4 regions of the Nonomuraea sp. NPDC050547 genome follow, and region 1 is predicted to be linked to each of the others. Evidence: riboswitches for the same ligand, from Rfam matches in the RefSeq annotation. Region 1 holds a riboswitch; each other region holds the start of a gene.
The links. A riboswitch is a leader RNA that binds a small molecule or an ion and turns the genes downstream of it on or off. The one in region 1 is predicted to bind cyclic di-AMP.
Positions count from the first base shown of each region.

Region 2: it holds a riboswitch for cyclic di-AMP, as region 1 does, so the genes downstream of both, ACIBHY_RS05600 (CHAP domain-containing protein) here and ACIBHY_RS27750 (C40 family peptidase) in region 1, are expected to answer to the same signal.
Region 3: it holds a riboswitch for cyclic di-AMP, as region 1 does, so the genes downstream of both, ACIBHY_RS30100 (hypothetical protein) here and ACIBHY_RS27750 (C40 family peptidase) in region 1, are expected to answer to the same signal.
Region 4: it holds a riboswitch for cyclic di-AMP, as region 1 does, so the genes downstream of both, ACIBHY_RS33740 (NlpC/P60 family protein) here and ACIBHY_RS27750 (C40 family peptidase) in region 1, are expected to answer to the same signal.

Region 1 covers NZ_JBITGW010000011.1:239,262-242,944, reverse strand. The annotation lists gene ACIBHY_RS27755 (ROK family protein) at 1-327, shown strand, start outside; gene ACIBHY_RS27750 (C40 family peptidase) at 765-1,358, opposite strand; cyclic di-AMP (ydaO/yuaA leader) riboswitch at 1,386-1,531, opposite strand; gene ACIBHY_RS27745 (3-isopropylmalate dehydrogenase) at 1,631-2,686, shown strand; gene ACIBHY_RS27740 (branched-chain amino acid aminotransferase) at 3,016-3,683, shown strand, end outside.
Region 2 covers NZ_JBITGW010000002.1:245,539-249,221, reverse strand. The annotation lists gene ACIBHY_RS05610 (hypothetical protein) at 1-914, opposite strand, end outside; gene ACIBHY_RS05605 (aldo/keto reductase) at 999-1,823, shown strand; cyclic di-AMP (ydaO/yuaA leader) riboswitch at 1,976-2,112, shown strand; gene ACIBHY_RS05600 (CHAP domain-containing protein) at 2,126-2,818, shown strand; gene ACIBHY_RS05595 (oxidoreductase) at 3,282-3,683, shown strand, end outside.
Region 3 covers NZ_JBITGW010000013.1:9,765-13,447, reverse strand. The annotation lists gene ACIBHY_RS30110 (hypothetical protein) at 1-158, shown strand, start outside; gene ACIBHY_RS30105 (alpha/beta fold hydrolase) at 203-1,066, opposite strand; gene ACIBHY_RS30100 (hypothetical protein) at 1,092-1,913, opposite strand; cyclic di-AMP (ydaO/yuaA leader) riboswitch at 2,116-2,253, opposite strand; gene ACIBHY_RS30095 (DUF5302 domain-containing protein) at 2,418-2,618, opposite strand; gene ACIBHY_RS30090 (aldo/keto reductase) at 2,691-3,545, opposite strand; gene ACIBHY_RS30085 (class I SAM-dependent methyltransferase family protein) at 3,530-3,683, opposite strand, start outside.
Region 4 covers NZ_JBITGW010000015.1:98,665-102,347, reverse strand. The annotation lists gene ACIBHY_RS33750 (RDD family protein) at 1-345, opposite strand, end outside; gene ACIBHY_RS33745 (amino-acid N-acetyltransferase) at 431-1,000, opposite strand; cyclic di-AMP (ydaO/yuaA leader) riboswitch at 1,338-1,485, shown strand; gene ACIBHY_RS33740 (NlpC/P60 family protein) at 1,491-2,534, shown strand; gene ACIBHY_RS33735 (LuxR C-terminal-related transcriptional regulator) at 2,620-2,832, opposite strand; gene ACIBHY_RS33730 (cytochrome P450) at 3,184-3,683, shown strand, end outside.

The sequences.
Region 1 (3,683 bases):
CTGGGAACGGCCAAGGAGATCTTCGCCGCCGCGGAACGGGGCGATCCGGCGGCGCTGTCGGTCGTGGCAGCGGAGGGCCGGCGGATCGGCGGGCTGCTCGTGGCGGTGGCCGCCGTCCTGGACCCGGAGGTGATCGTGCTCTCCGGCGGCGTAGGACACAACCTCGACCTGCTGGGCGACGCCATCCAACGCCGAATCGGCGAACTGGGGCCCCTCCGGCCCACGATCGTGGCCAGCGCTCTGGGTGACAGCGGGGTGTTGCTGGGCGCCGTCGCCCATGCGAGGGGCCGCGCCTGGGACCTGATCTTCTCCACCCGTATGGGCTGAGATCAGCGAGGGTATGGGGGATGCCGCCTGTACGTGCGCTCGTTACGGCGGTCAGCCACCCCCGCTGGACGACCGTCTCCCTGGACAGAGAGGTCCACGTGCGGCGGGTGGGGGTGGGTGGCTTGCCGTAGGAGAAGAACCTGCAGTGACAGAACCCCACGCGACAGAAGCTCGCGTGCGACAGGGCCGCTCGCGGGAGAAACCGCGAAAGGGCCCGCGCGAGGGCCCGCGCGCGGCGTGAGAAAGTCGCGACATTGCCCGCGCGAGAGCCCGCGCGCGGCATGAGAAAGTCGCGACATTGCCCGCGCGACAGAGGCCGTGGTTTCTCCCGCGCGTGAGTGAAGCCACGCACGGGAGAAACCGCGACAGCTCGCCGCGACGGGCCGGCGGGATCAGCGCTATCAGGTGATCAGGAGAAGATCAGGAGAACGGGCGCGTCACAGCGTGGCGGTGGGCATGACGGGCGCGGGGGCTTGGCGGATCTTTTCGAGCTGGTTGGTGAGTTTGACGCCCGCCGGATCCGGACGCACGGCGCCCACGAAGGCGCGGCGGCGCCAGGCGCTCAGCTTTTCCTCCTTGACCACATCACCGGTACGCGGCGAATGCACCATGTGCCCAGGCCGGGAGATCATGCCCACGTGCCCCAGTCCCGAGAAGAAGACCAGGTCGCCGGGCTTCAGGTTCTTCCAACTGATCTTTCTGGAGAACGCCGAGTACTGCTGGGCGGCGGTGCGGGGTAGTTCGATGCCCGCGCTTTCGTAGGCGCGGAGCATGAGGCCGGAGCAGTCGTAGCCGCGTTTGGTGGTGCCGCCCCAGACGTACGGGGTGCCGCGCTTGTCCATGGCGTAGGCCAGGGCCTTCTGCCAGCTGGGCTTGGGCGTCCGCCGCTCCTGGATTTCCTTGAGGCCCTGGCTGGTCAGCGTGACGTCGTAGGGGTCGACGGTGGTGACGGGGGAGGCGGGGGAGGCGGGGGATGCGATGGCGGGGGATGCGAGGGTGGCTGCGGTGACACCGGAGACGGTGATGAGCACAGCGGTCGCGATGATGCGAGACAGGGGAATGTCCTTCCACAAGGCCTACCGGGTTAGCTGTCGGGCTCGGGCCTGGAAGTCGCCCTACGGCGTGGTAAGCGCCGATTCGCCCCAATGGGGGAGGTGGGTCCCCGGCTCCGCACTGCGGTGTGCGGATTAGGCTGGTGGGACTCTAACGAAACAGTCAAAAGCGTGCAAATCGGGCAAAATGGAGTGTCCGGGAAATGAGATGGGTTGCTCGTCAGGCGAGACGACCCGGTAAGGTACCGCCCATGGAGTCGCGTAGCATTCGCCTGGCCGTCATCCCCGGAGACGGCATCGGTACCGAGGTCGTGACCGAGGGCCTCAAGGTTCTCGAGGCGGTCGGTCCCAAGTTCGACATCACCGAGTACGACCTCGGCGCGGACCGCTACGCCAGGACCGGCGAGGTCCTACCCGACTCCGTGCTGCAGGAGCTGCGCGGCTACGACGCGATCCTGCTCGGCGCCGTCGGCGATCCCCGCAAGGTGCCGCCCGGCCTGCTGGAGCGCGACCTGCTCCTGCGCATCCGCTTCGACTTCGACCACTACGTCAACCTGCGCCCGGTCAAGCTGCTGCCCGGCGTCGCGACGCCGCTGGCCGACACACCGGCCGAGAACATCGACATCGTCGTCGTCCGCGAAGGCACCGAGTCGCTCTACGCCGGCACCGGCGGGGCCATGCGCAAGGGCACGCCGTACGAGGTGGCGACGCAGGAGTCCATCAACACCGCCTACGGCGTCGAACGCGTCGTCCGCTACGCCTTCGCCAAGGCGCAGAGCCGCCCGCGCAAGAAACTCACGCTGGTCCACAAGACCAACGTGCTCACCTTCGCCGGTGACCTGTGGCAGCGCACCTTCGACCGCGTGGCCGAGGAGTACCCCGAGGTCGCCACCGACTACGTGCACATCGACGCGGCCACGATGTTCTTCGTCAACCAGCCCGAGCGCTTCGACGTGATCGTCACCGACAACCTGTTCGGCGACATCATCACCGACCTCGGCGCCGCGGTGGCCGGTGGCATCGGCCTCGCGGCCAGCGGCAACATCAACCCCGAAGGCGCCGCGCCGAGCATGTTCGAGCCGGTGCACGGCAGCGCCCCCGACATCGCCGGGCAGAGCAAGGCCGACCCGACCGCCACCATCCTCTCGGTCGCCATGCTCCTGGACCACCTCGGTCTGACCGCCGAGGCCGCCCGCGTCGAGCAGGCCGTCGCCGACGACATCGTTGAGCGCCTCTCGCACGCCGCCGCCCGCACCACCCGGGAAATCGGCGACGACCTCGCCGCCCGAGTATCCGGCGGCGCCTGACGCCTCAGGCCACCGGCCCACGAGCGGCCCGCCGTACCGCAGAACGTGAGATCCCCCACCCTCGGGGTCTGACAAGAAGTCTGCGGAGGTACGGCAGGCAACGCGCGAACCCGCAGCTCGTGAACACCCGGTACCGACCTGACAAGCGGCCCAGGCGCCCCAGCGCACTCGCGGCCGCCTGACCACCCACGCCCGGTGGCTCGCGAGAGCCTCCGGGCGTTTTCGTTGCGCCCTAACGGTCGTCCTTTTAGATGCAGTAAGTTCCCTCTACCCGATCCGGCGCAGAATGGATGCAGGGTAGTCCTCAGAGAAAGAGAAGGATCTCCGTCATGACCACCTCTCAGAAGCTCAGCTTCGACGTGCAGCTATCCGACCACGCTCGCACCGCGGCAGAGCGCGAGGCGGTACTGGCGAGCCCCGGGTTCGGGAAAGCCTTCACCGATCACATGGTCTCGATCGACTACACGGAGGGCACCGGCTGGCACGACGCCCGCCTCACGCCGTATGGACCGCTCACGCTCGACCCCGCGACCTCCGTCTTCCACTACGCGCAGGAACTCTTCGAGGGTCTCAAGGCCTACCGGCACGCGAACGGCTCGATCGTCACCTTCCGCCCCTACGCCAACGCCGCCCGCTTCAACCACTCCTGCGCGCGCATGGCCATGCCGGAACTGCCGGAAGACACCTTCGTGGAGGCGCTCGAACTCCTCGTCCAGGCCGACCGCGACTGGGTCCCCACGACCGAGGGCCACAGCCTCTACCTGCGCCCGTTCATCATCGCCACCCAGGTCGGCCTCGGCGTCAACTACCCGTCCGAGAACTACCGCTTCATGGTCATCGCCTCGCCCGCCGCCTCGTACTTCAGCGGCGGCGTCAAGCCCGTCTCCGTGTGGCTCTCGACCGAGTACACCCGCGCCGCCCCCGGCGGCACCGGCGCCGCCAAGTGCGGCGGCAACTACGCCGGAGCCTTCGTCGCCCAGCGCGAGGCCGTCGCCCA
Region 2 (3,683 bases), on a different contig from region 1:
GCAACCCCCGTCAGATGTGAGCGAAGCGCCGGGGCCGCCCGGCTGGTCCACCAGTCGTCCGGCACCTCGACCGGTTCGACCGCGACCCCGCGGGTGCCGAGCAGCACACGCAGCGAGGTGATGGCGGTCGAGGGCAGGCTCAGGACGCGCTGGCTCGCGTCCAGGCCGCGAAGCGTGAGTTCGGCGGGTACCCCGGCGTCGTGCACGGTGATGCCGGGCCGTTCGCTGATCACGGCCACATCGACGGGGTCCTCGCGGCGGTGGGGAAAGTAGGCGAGCGGCTCGCTGGCGGCCAGCTCCGTCAGCCAGCGCAGGTAGCGCTCGCGGTGCACGAGCCCGTTGCGGACCAGCGAGGTGCCGAGCACGACCGTGCGCTCGGCCGGGCCGGGCGAGCGCAGGGGCTGCGCGCGCAGCCAGCCGAAGTCGTGGCAGATGAGGTCGATGCCGCGCTCGCGCACGGCGCCGGCGAGGTCGTCCTTGACGGGCAGCGCGGTGAACACCGCGGTGCTGGAGGCGGCCAGCCTGAGCGCCGCCGCCGTCCCGAGGACCCTGCGCGGCAGTCCCGCCTTGTGCCTGGCCCTCAGCAGCGCCCGATACGGCCCCGCGGCCAGCAGCTCAAGCAGCCGGAGCGTGGCCAGCCCGTCGTCCACGATGACGATGCGGCCCGGCCGCGAGGTCAGCCAGCGCAGTTGCACCCGCCCGGAGAAGGCGTCACCGACCACCTGGACCGGTCGCGGCATCTCCTCGCTCGGCCTGGCCAGCTCGAGCCCGTCGGGCAGGTCGAGCCCGGCCAGCTCGCGGCGCGTGGCCACGAGTGCGCGCTGACGCGCCCTCGGCACGATGACCGTGCGCTCACCGAGCAGCCCGGCGTGGTGGGCCTCGACGGCGCAGAGCATCTGGAGCGGCGATTCCACCCAAGCCCATTGCTTCTTCACGACGGGTTCAAGCTAGCCCGGTCGCCTTAAGCCGCAGGGAACGCCATATGAACAATGGGTCGCATGAACTCGCTGCTGCTCAACACCGACGGTGTGCAGATCCCGCAGCTCGGCTTCGGCGTCTGGCAGGTGCCCGACGACGAGGCCGAACGCGCGGTCACCACCGCGTTTCAGGCGGGATACCGCCATATCGACACCGCCAGGCTCTACTACAACGAGGAAGGGGTGGGCCGCGCCTTCCGGGAGTCGGGGCTGCCACGGGAGAAGGTGTTCATCACGACCAAGCTCTGGAACGCCGACCACGGCCGCGCCGAGGAGGCCTTCGAGGAGAGCCTGGCCCGTCTGGGCCTCGACTACGTCGACCTCTATCTCATCCACTGGCCGGTTCCAGATCAGGACAAATACCTCCAGGCATGGAAGTCCCTGGAAAAGATCTACCGAAACGGCCGGGCGCGCGCGATCGGCGTATCGAACTTCGGCGTGGAGCACCTCACCAGGCTCATCGACGAGGCCGAGATCACCCCCTCGATCAACCAGATCGAACTGCACCCGAACTTCCCCCAGATCGAACTGCGCGCCTTCCACGAGGCCAACGGAATCCTCACCGAGGCGTGGAGCCCGCTGGGCCAGGGCAAGGGCCTGCTGAACGACCCCGCCCTCGCCACATTGGCCGGAAAACACGGCAAATCACCCGCGCAGATCGTGCTCCGCTGGCACGTCCAGCTCGGCAACGTGGTGATCCCCAAGTCGGTCACGCCGGCGCGGATCAGGGAGAACATCCAGGTCTTCGGCTTCACGCTCGACCCGGAGGACATGGCTGCCATAGGAGCCCTCAACAACGGCACCCGTCTGGGACCTGATCCGGCAAATTTTAACTGGATGGGATGACCGGCTGGTGCGGCCTTTTGGCCGCACCAAGCCTTGGATGGTCATTTATGAGTTTGTAATCCCCTTGCCCCATGTATTACCTTCAGGTCATCCAAGGCATACGTCCGGGCTACCCGTTCGTTGCCAGACCATCGCACACACATCACAGGCTTTGCCTGTGACCGCTGAATCCGCACCCTCGCGGAACCGGGGACCCAGGTCCTTTGGGGTGAATCGGCGCCACGCGCCGTAGGGCAGCTTCCATGCCCGAACCCGTCAGCTAACCCGGTAAGCGGCATGGAAGCAAGGAGTCACCCCACCCGATGGCGAAGCATCGTCTTACCCGTGCCCCCAAGATCGACCTCACCCGCGCCGCTCTCGGCGTGACCATCGCCGCCACCGCGGCGTTCGCGACACACCCCGCCCAGGCCGAGACGCACGCCGCGTCCGCCGCCGCCAAGGGCGTCCCGGAAACCGTCGTCCAGGCCGAGCCCGGCAAGAAGGCCGGCAGCGACCGGCCCAAGCCCACGGCGGCCCAGGTCCTCGCGCTGGCCAAGAAGCAGATCGGCACCCGCGAGGACTCCAGGGGCGGCGGCACCAAGTTCCAGAAGTGGTACATGTCCTCCCCCCGCGCCGCCGAGACCGTCAAGCGCGACGGCGGCAACCGCCAGGCCTACCTGAACGCCGCATGGTGCGCCATGTTCGTCAGCTGGGTCGGCGAAGAGACCGGCGCCCGCACCACCGTCGGCTGGGACGCCTACACCGTCACCCACGCCAAGTGGTTCAAGAACAACAACCGATGGGGCACCGGCGCGAAGCCCGGAGCCGTCGTCTTCTTCTCGTGGAGCGGCAGCAAGAGCCTCGACTCCATCAACCACGTCGGGTTCGTCATCAAGGACAACGGCAACGGCACCATCACCACCGTCGAGGGCAACACCGGCAACGGCAAGGTCGAGGAGCGCATCCGCCCCGCCTCCCAGGTCGTCGGCTACGGCTACCCCGACTACTCGGCTTAACTTCCCCTTCCCCCCACTCTCCCTCCCAGGAACGGCGCGCCCCCTCCCCCCGGGCGCGCCGTTCCCATGTCCGGCACCCTCCCGACCCCACCACCACACTCCCCCGCTGCTCCCGTGCACCCCTTCACCCGCCGCCACCCCCGCCCCGCCCCGCGCACACCCACCCCGCCCTGACACGCCCCGCCCCGCGCACCCCCTCGCCCCGCCCCGCGCACACCCATCCCGCCCTCACACCCCGTGGGCCCGTCCCACTCCCACGCACCCCTCACCTGCGCCGACTCCATCCGTGCGCGCCCCGATCCGCCAGCCCCTCCCACGGCCACGCCATCCCGCGAACCTCCGGCCATACAACCCGGCTCCCAGCCCACGCTCCCCCGGGACCTCAAGTCCCACCCCGGCGTTGTCTCATGACCGGGGAGGGAGTGGGCGGGTTAGGGTGACGGTGATCACGTTTGGAGGGGTCATGGGATGGACCGCAGCGGACATCGGCGACCTGTCAGGCCTGGCGGCCGTGGTGACGGGAGCCAACAGCGGCGTCGGGATGATCGCCGCGGGTGAGCTGGCCAGGCGCGGGGCCACCACCGTCCTGGCCTGCCGGGACGTCGCCAAGGGCGAGGCCGCCGCCCAGCTGATGAAGAAGGCGGCTCCCGACGCCTCCATCGAGGTCAGGCAACTTGACCTGGCCGATCTGGCCTCGGTCCGAGCGTTCGCCGCCGCGTACACCGGCGGGCTCGACGTGCTGGTCAACAACGCGGGCGTGATGGCGCTGCCGTACCGGCAGACCGTGGACGGGTTCGAGATGCAGTTCGGGACCAACCACCTCGGGCACTTCGCGCTCACCGGCCTGCTGCTGCCACGGCTGCTG
Region 3 (3,683 bases), on a different contig from region 1:
TCCTCATCACGCTCGGCACCCAGTACCACATCATCCGGCCGATGGCCGGGCGCGGCGGCAAGGGCCTGTTCCTCTACCTGGCGCTCGACCGCGGCCGGGCCAACCTGGCGATGGCCCGCCACCACCTGCGCAACGTGGAGGAGAAGCTGGAGGTCTGAGGGCGTCGCGCGGCCGCCGTGGGGGAACGGCCGCGCGACGCGGGTCACCCGGCCGTGTGTTTCGTGATCTCTTCCACGAACCGCGACCAGAGTGGCTTGGGCAGATCGTGCCCCATTCCGGGGAACGTGACCAGTCTTGAGCGCGGAATTGCCGCAGCGGTTGCGTGGCCGCCGGCGACCGGAATGAGCGCGTCGTCCTCTCCGTGCAGGACAAGCGTGGGTACGGCCAGCCGGGCCAGCCTTTCGGTCCGGTCACCGGAGGCCAGAATGGCGGCCAATTGACGGGCCGTCCCCGCCGGGTCGTGCGCCCGGTCATAGGCGAGCCCCGCCAGCAGGGCGATCCGCTCGGTGTCCAGGTCGTATCCGGGCGAGCCGATCACCGCCCAGGTCCGCTGGGCCAGCGCGATCGCGGCCGCGCGGTCGGGCGGCGGGGGCGACATCAGGGCCGCGCCGGCTTCCGGCGTGGGCGGCGCGACCTGCGGTCCGGGCGTGGACATGATCGAGGTCAGCGTGCGCACCCGCCCGGGATGGTCGAGTGCGAGTTGCTGCGCGACCATGCCGCCCATGGACGCGCCGACGACGTGCGCGGCGGGCCAGCCGAGCGCGTCGATCAGCCCGGCCGCGTCCCGCGCCATGTCCGCCAGCAGGTACGGCGAAGCGGGCGATCCGAATTCCGGAACGCCCGCCTCGTGAAGATGCGTGGATTCACCGGCGTCGCGGTTGTCGAACCGGACGACGTGGTGGCCCTGCTCGGCGAGGAGCTCGCAGAACTCCTCGTCCCAGTGGATGAGCTGGGCGCCGAGCCCCATGATGAGCAGCAGCGGCCGTGCTTGTGGCGAGCCGAAGCTGTCGTAGACGATCTCGATGCCATTGACGGCGGCGCGCTGACCCATGAGGAACAGAATCACATTCTGTTCCTCGTGAGTAAAGAGGTCAGCGGTCGAACGCCTTGCGGATGCGGCCGCGGGCCAGGAACATGCCGCCGCTCAGGAGGGCCAGAGCGCTGATGAGGGCGAGCCCGCCCACGCCGTTCGACTCGGTCTCGCGGGTGGTGACCGCCGCGGCCAGCTCGGCCTGCGGCGCCTTGTCCTGCGCTGAAGCCTTCACAGGGGCCTTCTCAGGGGCCTGCGCGGGAGCCTTCTCGGCGACCTGGGCGGGAGCGGCCGGGGTCTCGGGCCTCTCCTCGTCCTTCTTCTCGGTCTTCTCCTCCGCGGTCACGACCGGGGGCGTGGCCGGCCGGGCGTCCTTGCGGGACCAGGCGCCGGTGGAGAAGGCGACGGGGTGGTTCTTCTTGCCCACGCCGGGGCCCCACTTGGTGATGACGTATTCGATCTTGATGTGTCCCTGGCCGCCGACGCCGTCGACGCTCAGCGAGCTGGAGTTGAACTTGCCGCCGGTCAGCGAGGCGAAGGTCTTGGCGTCGAGGTCGAGCATGATGCCCCTGTTCGACGGGACCCCGGGGCCGCGGTCGCCGACGAAGAACGGCTCCTTCTTGCCCTTGTAGATGACGTAGCCCTCGGTCAGGAGGGGCCAGCTCGGGCTGGCGGCCAGGCCCTTCTGCATGGGCTTGCCGGAGGCGGGAAGACCGGTGTCGCCGTTGCGGCCGGAGGCGTCGTCCCAGTAGTAGGAGGCGGTGGTGGAGCCCTTGAGAAGGGGCTTCTTCTCGGAGAAGTCATCCGCGTGTGCGGTTGCGCCGGTGCTGAGGGTGACCGCGCCGATGACGGCGACGGAGGCGAGCATGGTGAAAGAACGCATGCCAAAGCGGGAAGACATGAAGAAGAGAAGTCCTTTGTGCGGGGACAGGGGAAATGCGCTCGTCAAAGCGGCGTAGCCGGGCACAAAGCCGAACGGACGCTACGCGAAAGCGCGGGGGGAAAGCCTGGGGAAGGGGCCGCTCAGTAGGCGGCGGGTGAAACTACGCGGAATGGGGGTTCATCGCGGTGGTGCATGAAAAGATCAGTCCTCTCCATCGCGCCTACCGGGTTAGCTGACGGGTTCGGGCGTGGAGATGCCCTACCGACGCGTACGTCGGATTCACCCCAAGGAACATTGGTTCCCCGGTTCCCGCGGGTACGGGATTCGGCGCCAGCCGGCCGCCTCTTCCTGGTGAAGGGTCGGGTCGCCAGCTGGTAACGCTTAGGACTGTAAGTGCCAAAGACGGCAAAAGCAAAACAATCGCCATGAAACGGGCGAAGATCTACCTAAGAAGGTCAAGAAAAAGGGGGGTACGGCCAAGCCGTACCCCCTCAGAACGCCGACTCAGCCGCCGCTCTTGCGCCGGAACGAACGCTTGCTGGCAGCAGGGCCGTGTGCGCCGTGGATCTTTGACTGATCCGTGCCCCTGCCACCCGCACCCGAGTCGGAGTGCTGATTGCGCTTACGCTCCAGGGCCTCCCGGAACTTGCGCTTCATCTCGTCCTCGGGAGTTTCGCTGACTTCCGGCTCCGGTGTTTCCGCCATGAGGACCTCCTGGTGTTGGGGACCACAACAGCTTCGCACGACGGCCGACCTGACGCGAAACCGGGCACCGCGTCAGCCCAGCCTGGCCAGCTCCTCCTCGGTGAGCTCCAGGTCGGCGGCGGCCAGCGAGTCGAGGATCGTCGCCGGGCGGCTTGAGCCGGGAATCGGGATCACCACCGGGCTCCTGGCCAGCTCCCACGCCAGGCAGACCCGCTGCGGGGAGACCCCGCGCTCGGCCGCGACCTCCCCGAAGGCGGCGTGGCGGCGGCCGAGGCGGCCGACGTGGTTCATGCCGCCCAGCGGCTCCCACGGCAGGAACGCCACGCCGATCTCCTCACAGACGTCCACCTCCGGCTCGCTGCTGCGGAAGCTCGGCGAGTACTGGTTCTGCACGCTCACCAGCCGCCCGCCGAGGATCTCGTTGGCCTGCCTGATCTGGGCCGGGTTCGCGTTGGAGATCCCGGCCATCCGGATCTTCCCGGCGTCGAGCAGGTCCACGAGCGTGCCGATCGACTCCTCGTACGGCACCGCCGGGTCGGGCCGGTGATGCTGGTAAAGCCCGATCGACTCGACGCCCAGCGCCTTGAGCGAGCGGTCGCAGGCCCGCTTGAGGTACTCGGGCCGGCCGTCCACGTCCCAGCGCCCGCGCGGCCGGGTGTGCCCGCCCTTGGTGGCCACCAGCACCGCGTCCTTGTCGCCGCCCCAGCTCGCCAGCGCCTTGGCCACGATGCGCTCGTTGTGCCCGACCTCGGCCTCCGTCGGCGTGTAGGCGTCGGCGGTGTCGATCAGCGTGATCCCGGCGTCCAGGGCCGCGTGGATGGTCCTGATCGACTGCTCCTCGTCGGGCATGTGGCCCTCCACCGACATCGGCATCGCGCCGAGCCCGATGGCACTGACACTCATCTGACCGATCAGTCGTGTCTGCATGCGTCCATGGTCATACATTTCGGCCGCTGAGTCGCCGTGGTCACCGTGAACAGGCCGACCTTCTCCCGCCTGCTGACGACGTCGGCGTACCCGGCCTCGACGGCCCAGGTGTGCAGCTGCTCGGCCGAGCGGCACTTC
Region 4 (3,683 bases), on a different contig from region 1:
GCCCGGCTGCTGGCCGTACTCGGGCTGCTGCTGGGCCTGCTGGCCGTAACCAAGCTGCTGGCCGTAACCCGGCTGCGAGCCGGGCTGCTGGCCGTACTGAGGCTGCTGCTGACCGTATCCCTGCTGCTGGCCGTACTGGGGCTGCTGACCGTAACCCGGCTGGGAGCCGGACTGCTGTCCGTATCCCTGCTGGCCGTAGGGGTCGCCGTCTTGGCGGTAACCCACGACGGTCACGTCCGGGTCGGGCTCGCCCTGTGCGTGGCCCGCGTTGTGCTGTCCGTATTCGGGAGTCCCGGAGTTGTCGCCGGGGTCGTCCTGTGGATACGGCGGCTGTCCGGTGCTCACCGTGTCACCTCGCTTCGAGTGTGCATGTGGCACATGTCAGGACACATGCCTTCGCTGCCCAACGTATCGACATAGGTATCTACAATCACCTTTCCCTTTGGTCGAGGTCCGAGTCAAACGACGGCAGGTGGAGCAGCATCCTGGTGTTGCCCAGGGTGTTGGGCTTGACGTGCTCCAAGTCGAGGAACTCGGCTACGCCCTCGTCATAGGAGGCGAGCAGCTCGGCATAGACCTCGGGAGATACCGGCGTGCCCTGGATCGGGCGGAACCCATGCGCGGCGAAGAAATCCACCGCGAATGTCAGGCAGAACACCCGCCCCAGCCCGAGTTCGCGGGCCGTTCCGATCAAAGCGGTAACGATTTGGCCCCCGACCCCGAGACCGCGGGCGTCGGGGTCGACGGCCACGGTGCGAATCTCGGCGAGGTCCTCCCACAACACGTGCAGGGCACCGCATCCGACGACCTGCCCGCCACGCTCAGCCACCCAGAACTCCTGGACGTCCTCGTAAAGAGTGACCGTGGCTTTTTCCAGCAGGCGCGGCCCGGCTCCGGCATAGGTGTCGACCAGGCGCCTGATCGTCCGGACGTCCGGCGTGCGAGCTCGCCGCACGACGACCTCGATGTCGGGTACCGCCCGTTCGGCGACCTGTTCCATGGCACTTCAGAGTACAGACGCAATTACGGCTGCCCCCTATTTGCCCACCTACTTCCTCAACCATCTCATCCAGTGGACGAGCATGCCCGACAACAGCCGTCTCCCCCTCAACCACCAGGCGAATAGCCGGTGACGAGCAATGATTCCCCCGGTGACGCCGAACCTCACGTACGTCCCATGCACCCGCAAAGCGCACATAAAGTCGCTCCAGTACGGCGGAGCACGTGATCCCCCCGTGACACTTCGGTTGTGAAACCTCAACAGACTTGGCAGTTCTGGTTGAGCACGAACCTGGAGTGCACTAGTGTCCAGCGTCGATGTCACCCGCGTCCTTACGCGCGGCGGCACGCCTAATCCCCTCCCCTGGGGAGCCGGGGACCCGCCAGTGGCCGCAGGCCATCCGGGGTGAATCCGAGCCACGGCTCGGTAGGGCTGCTCCGGCCCGAACCCGTCAGCTAACCCGGTAGGCGGCCACGAGAGGAGCTGGTTGGTGAAGCGCACGCGTAACCGTGAAGGGAAGCCCGCGGGCAAGCATGCCCGCCCTCCCGAACCAGGCATCAAGAAGCGGCTGGTCGTCCTGACGGCAGCCGTAGCCGCGGTGACGTTCACCGTCACGCCTCTCGGTTCCGCAGCCGCCGACCCGAAGCCGTCGCTCAAGCAGTTGTCGGAGCAGGCCGAGAAGCTCCACACGGAGATCGAGACGCTCAGCGAGCAGTTCAACGGCCAGCGCGTGAAGCTCAGGGACGCCCAGAAGGCCGTCGACGCCGCCAAGAAGACGCTGGCCTCCAGTGAGGCCGATCTCGCCACCAAGCGCCAGCGGGCGGGCATGCTCGCGCAGAGCGAGTACATGATGGGCGGCTTCAGCCGCGCCCTCGCCTTCGCCGCCTCCGACGACCCCGAGCTCTTCCTCGACCGCGCCGCGACCAGTTACGCGCTGGAGCAGCAGCAGGGCGAGGAGGTCAACCAGGTCACCCGCGCCAGGGAACTGGCCGAGAAGGCCCAGTCCGAGGCGAAGACCCGCATCGACAAGGTCACCGAGATCGTCGAGGACCTGGACGCGCGGCGCGACAAGATCGGCAAGCTGGTCAAGAAGGTCGAGAGCGACCTGTTCCAGCGGGCCATCGGCGAGGCCGGGCGGCCGGGCACCCGCGCGGTGCGGGTCAGCCTGCCGATCGCCGGCGCCGGCAAGGCGGCCGAGGCGGCCAGGTGGGCGCTGACCCAGCAGCTCAAGCCGTACGTGTGGGGCGCGGAGGGTCCCAGCTCCTACGACTGCTCCGGCCTGGTCATGGCGGCCTACCAGCGGGTCGGCATCTCGCTGCCGCATTACACCGGCGACCAGTGGACGGCCGGCACCCGCATCTCGCGCGAGGAGCTGCGCCCCGGTGACCTGGTGTTCTTCTACAGCGACCTGCACCACGTCGGCATCTACGTCGGCGGCGGCATGATGGTGCACGCGCCGCAGACCGGCGACGTCGTGCGCCTGGCGTCGATCTCCCGTCGCCCGTGGGCGGGCGCGGTCCGCATCGCGAACTGACCCCGCCGAAGAGACGGAACCAGGACCCCATGCCAGCCAAAACCGACCCCGCCGGTCGAACCGGCGGGGTCGGGTCTCAGCCCTGCTAGATCAGCTGGCGGCGTGCCGCCCAGGCCACCGCCTCGATGGCGGTGGCCACACCGATCCTGTCGCATATCCCTCGCAAACGGCGGCGTACCGTGCGTCCGCTGATCTCCAGCCGGCGCCCTACCCGATCGACCGTGACTCCCTTGGCCAGCTCGGCGAGCAAGGCTAAATCGGCGTGGCTCAGCTCAACGCCCTCGGTGAGCACATCCATCGGGAGCCCTCCCCCCAACAGCAGAACTCGCAGACGTATCGGACCGCGCAACGCGCTCGTCTCGCAGACGGTAAACGCATTCAGGAAAGGTCGTCAAGCTCGACAATTGCCCAGCTTGACCAGCTGTATTGACATGATCAAACCTATGTGAACTACTCGCCATATGTCGTCACACTTCGGGGCACGATGAGCGATCTCACTGATCCTTACAACGCCCCTCGGTCACCGACACTGACCCCCGCCGACGTGCTGGGATTCGATCCGTTCGATCCCGGGTTCCGGCGTGACCCGTACGGAAAGTATCGGGAGCTTCGCGAGCGTGGCGATTTATTTCATACCCGCGGCGGTTTGGTGGTAGCCACATCACACGAGCACGTCTCGGCGATGCTGCGCGACCCCCGCTTCGGCCACGGACACGTCCCGCCGGGCACCGATGACCCTGACCGGCCGCAGGTGTCCTTCCTGCGTCTCGACCCGCCCGACCACACGCGGCTGCGGGCTCTGGTCAGCCGGGCGTTCACGCCCCGCATGCTCGAACGGCTGCGCCCCAGAATCGAGGCGATCACCGCGGAGCTGCTCGGCGCCATGGGCGAGGAGGCCGACCTGGTCGCCGAGTTCGCCTATCCGCTGCCGGTCCTGGTGATCACCGAGATGCTCGGCGTGCCGCCCGAGGACTACGAGCGCTTCCGCGGCTGGAGCGAGACGCTGGCCCGCAGCCTCGACCCGATGCTGCCCTCCGGCCAGGCGGACACCACCGAGCGGGCCGGTCTGGAGTTCCGCGCGTACTTCCGCGAACTGCTGGCCGAGCGGCGCGTACGCCCCGGCGAGGACCTGCTCAGCGCCCTGACCCA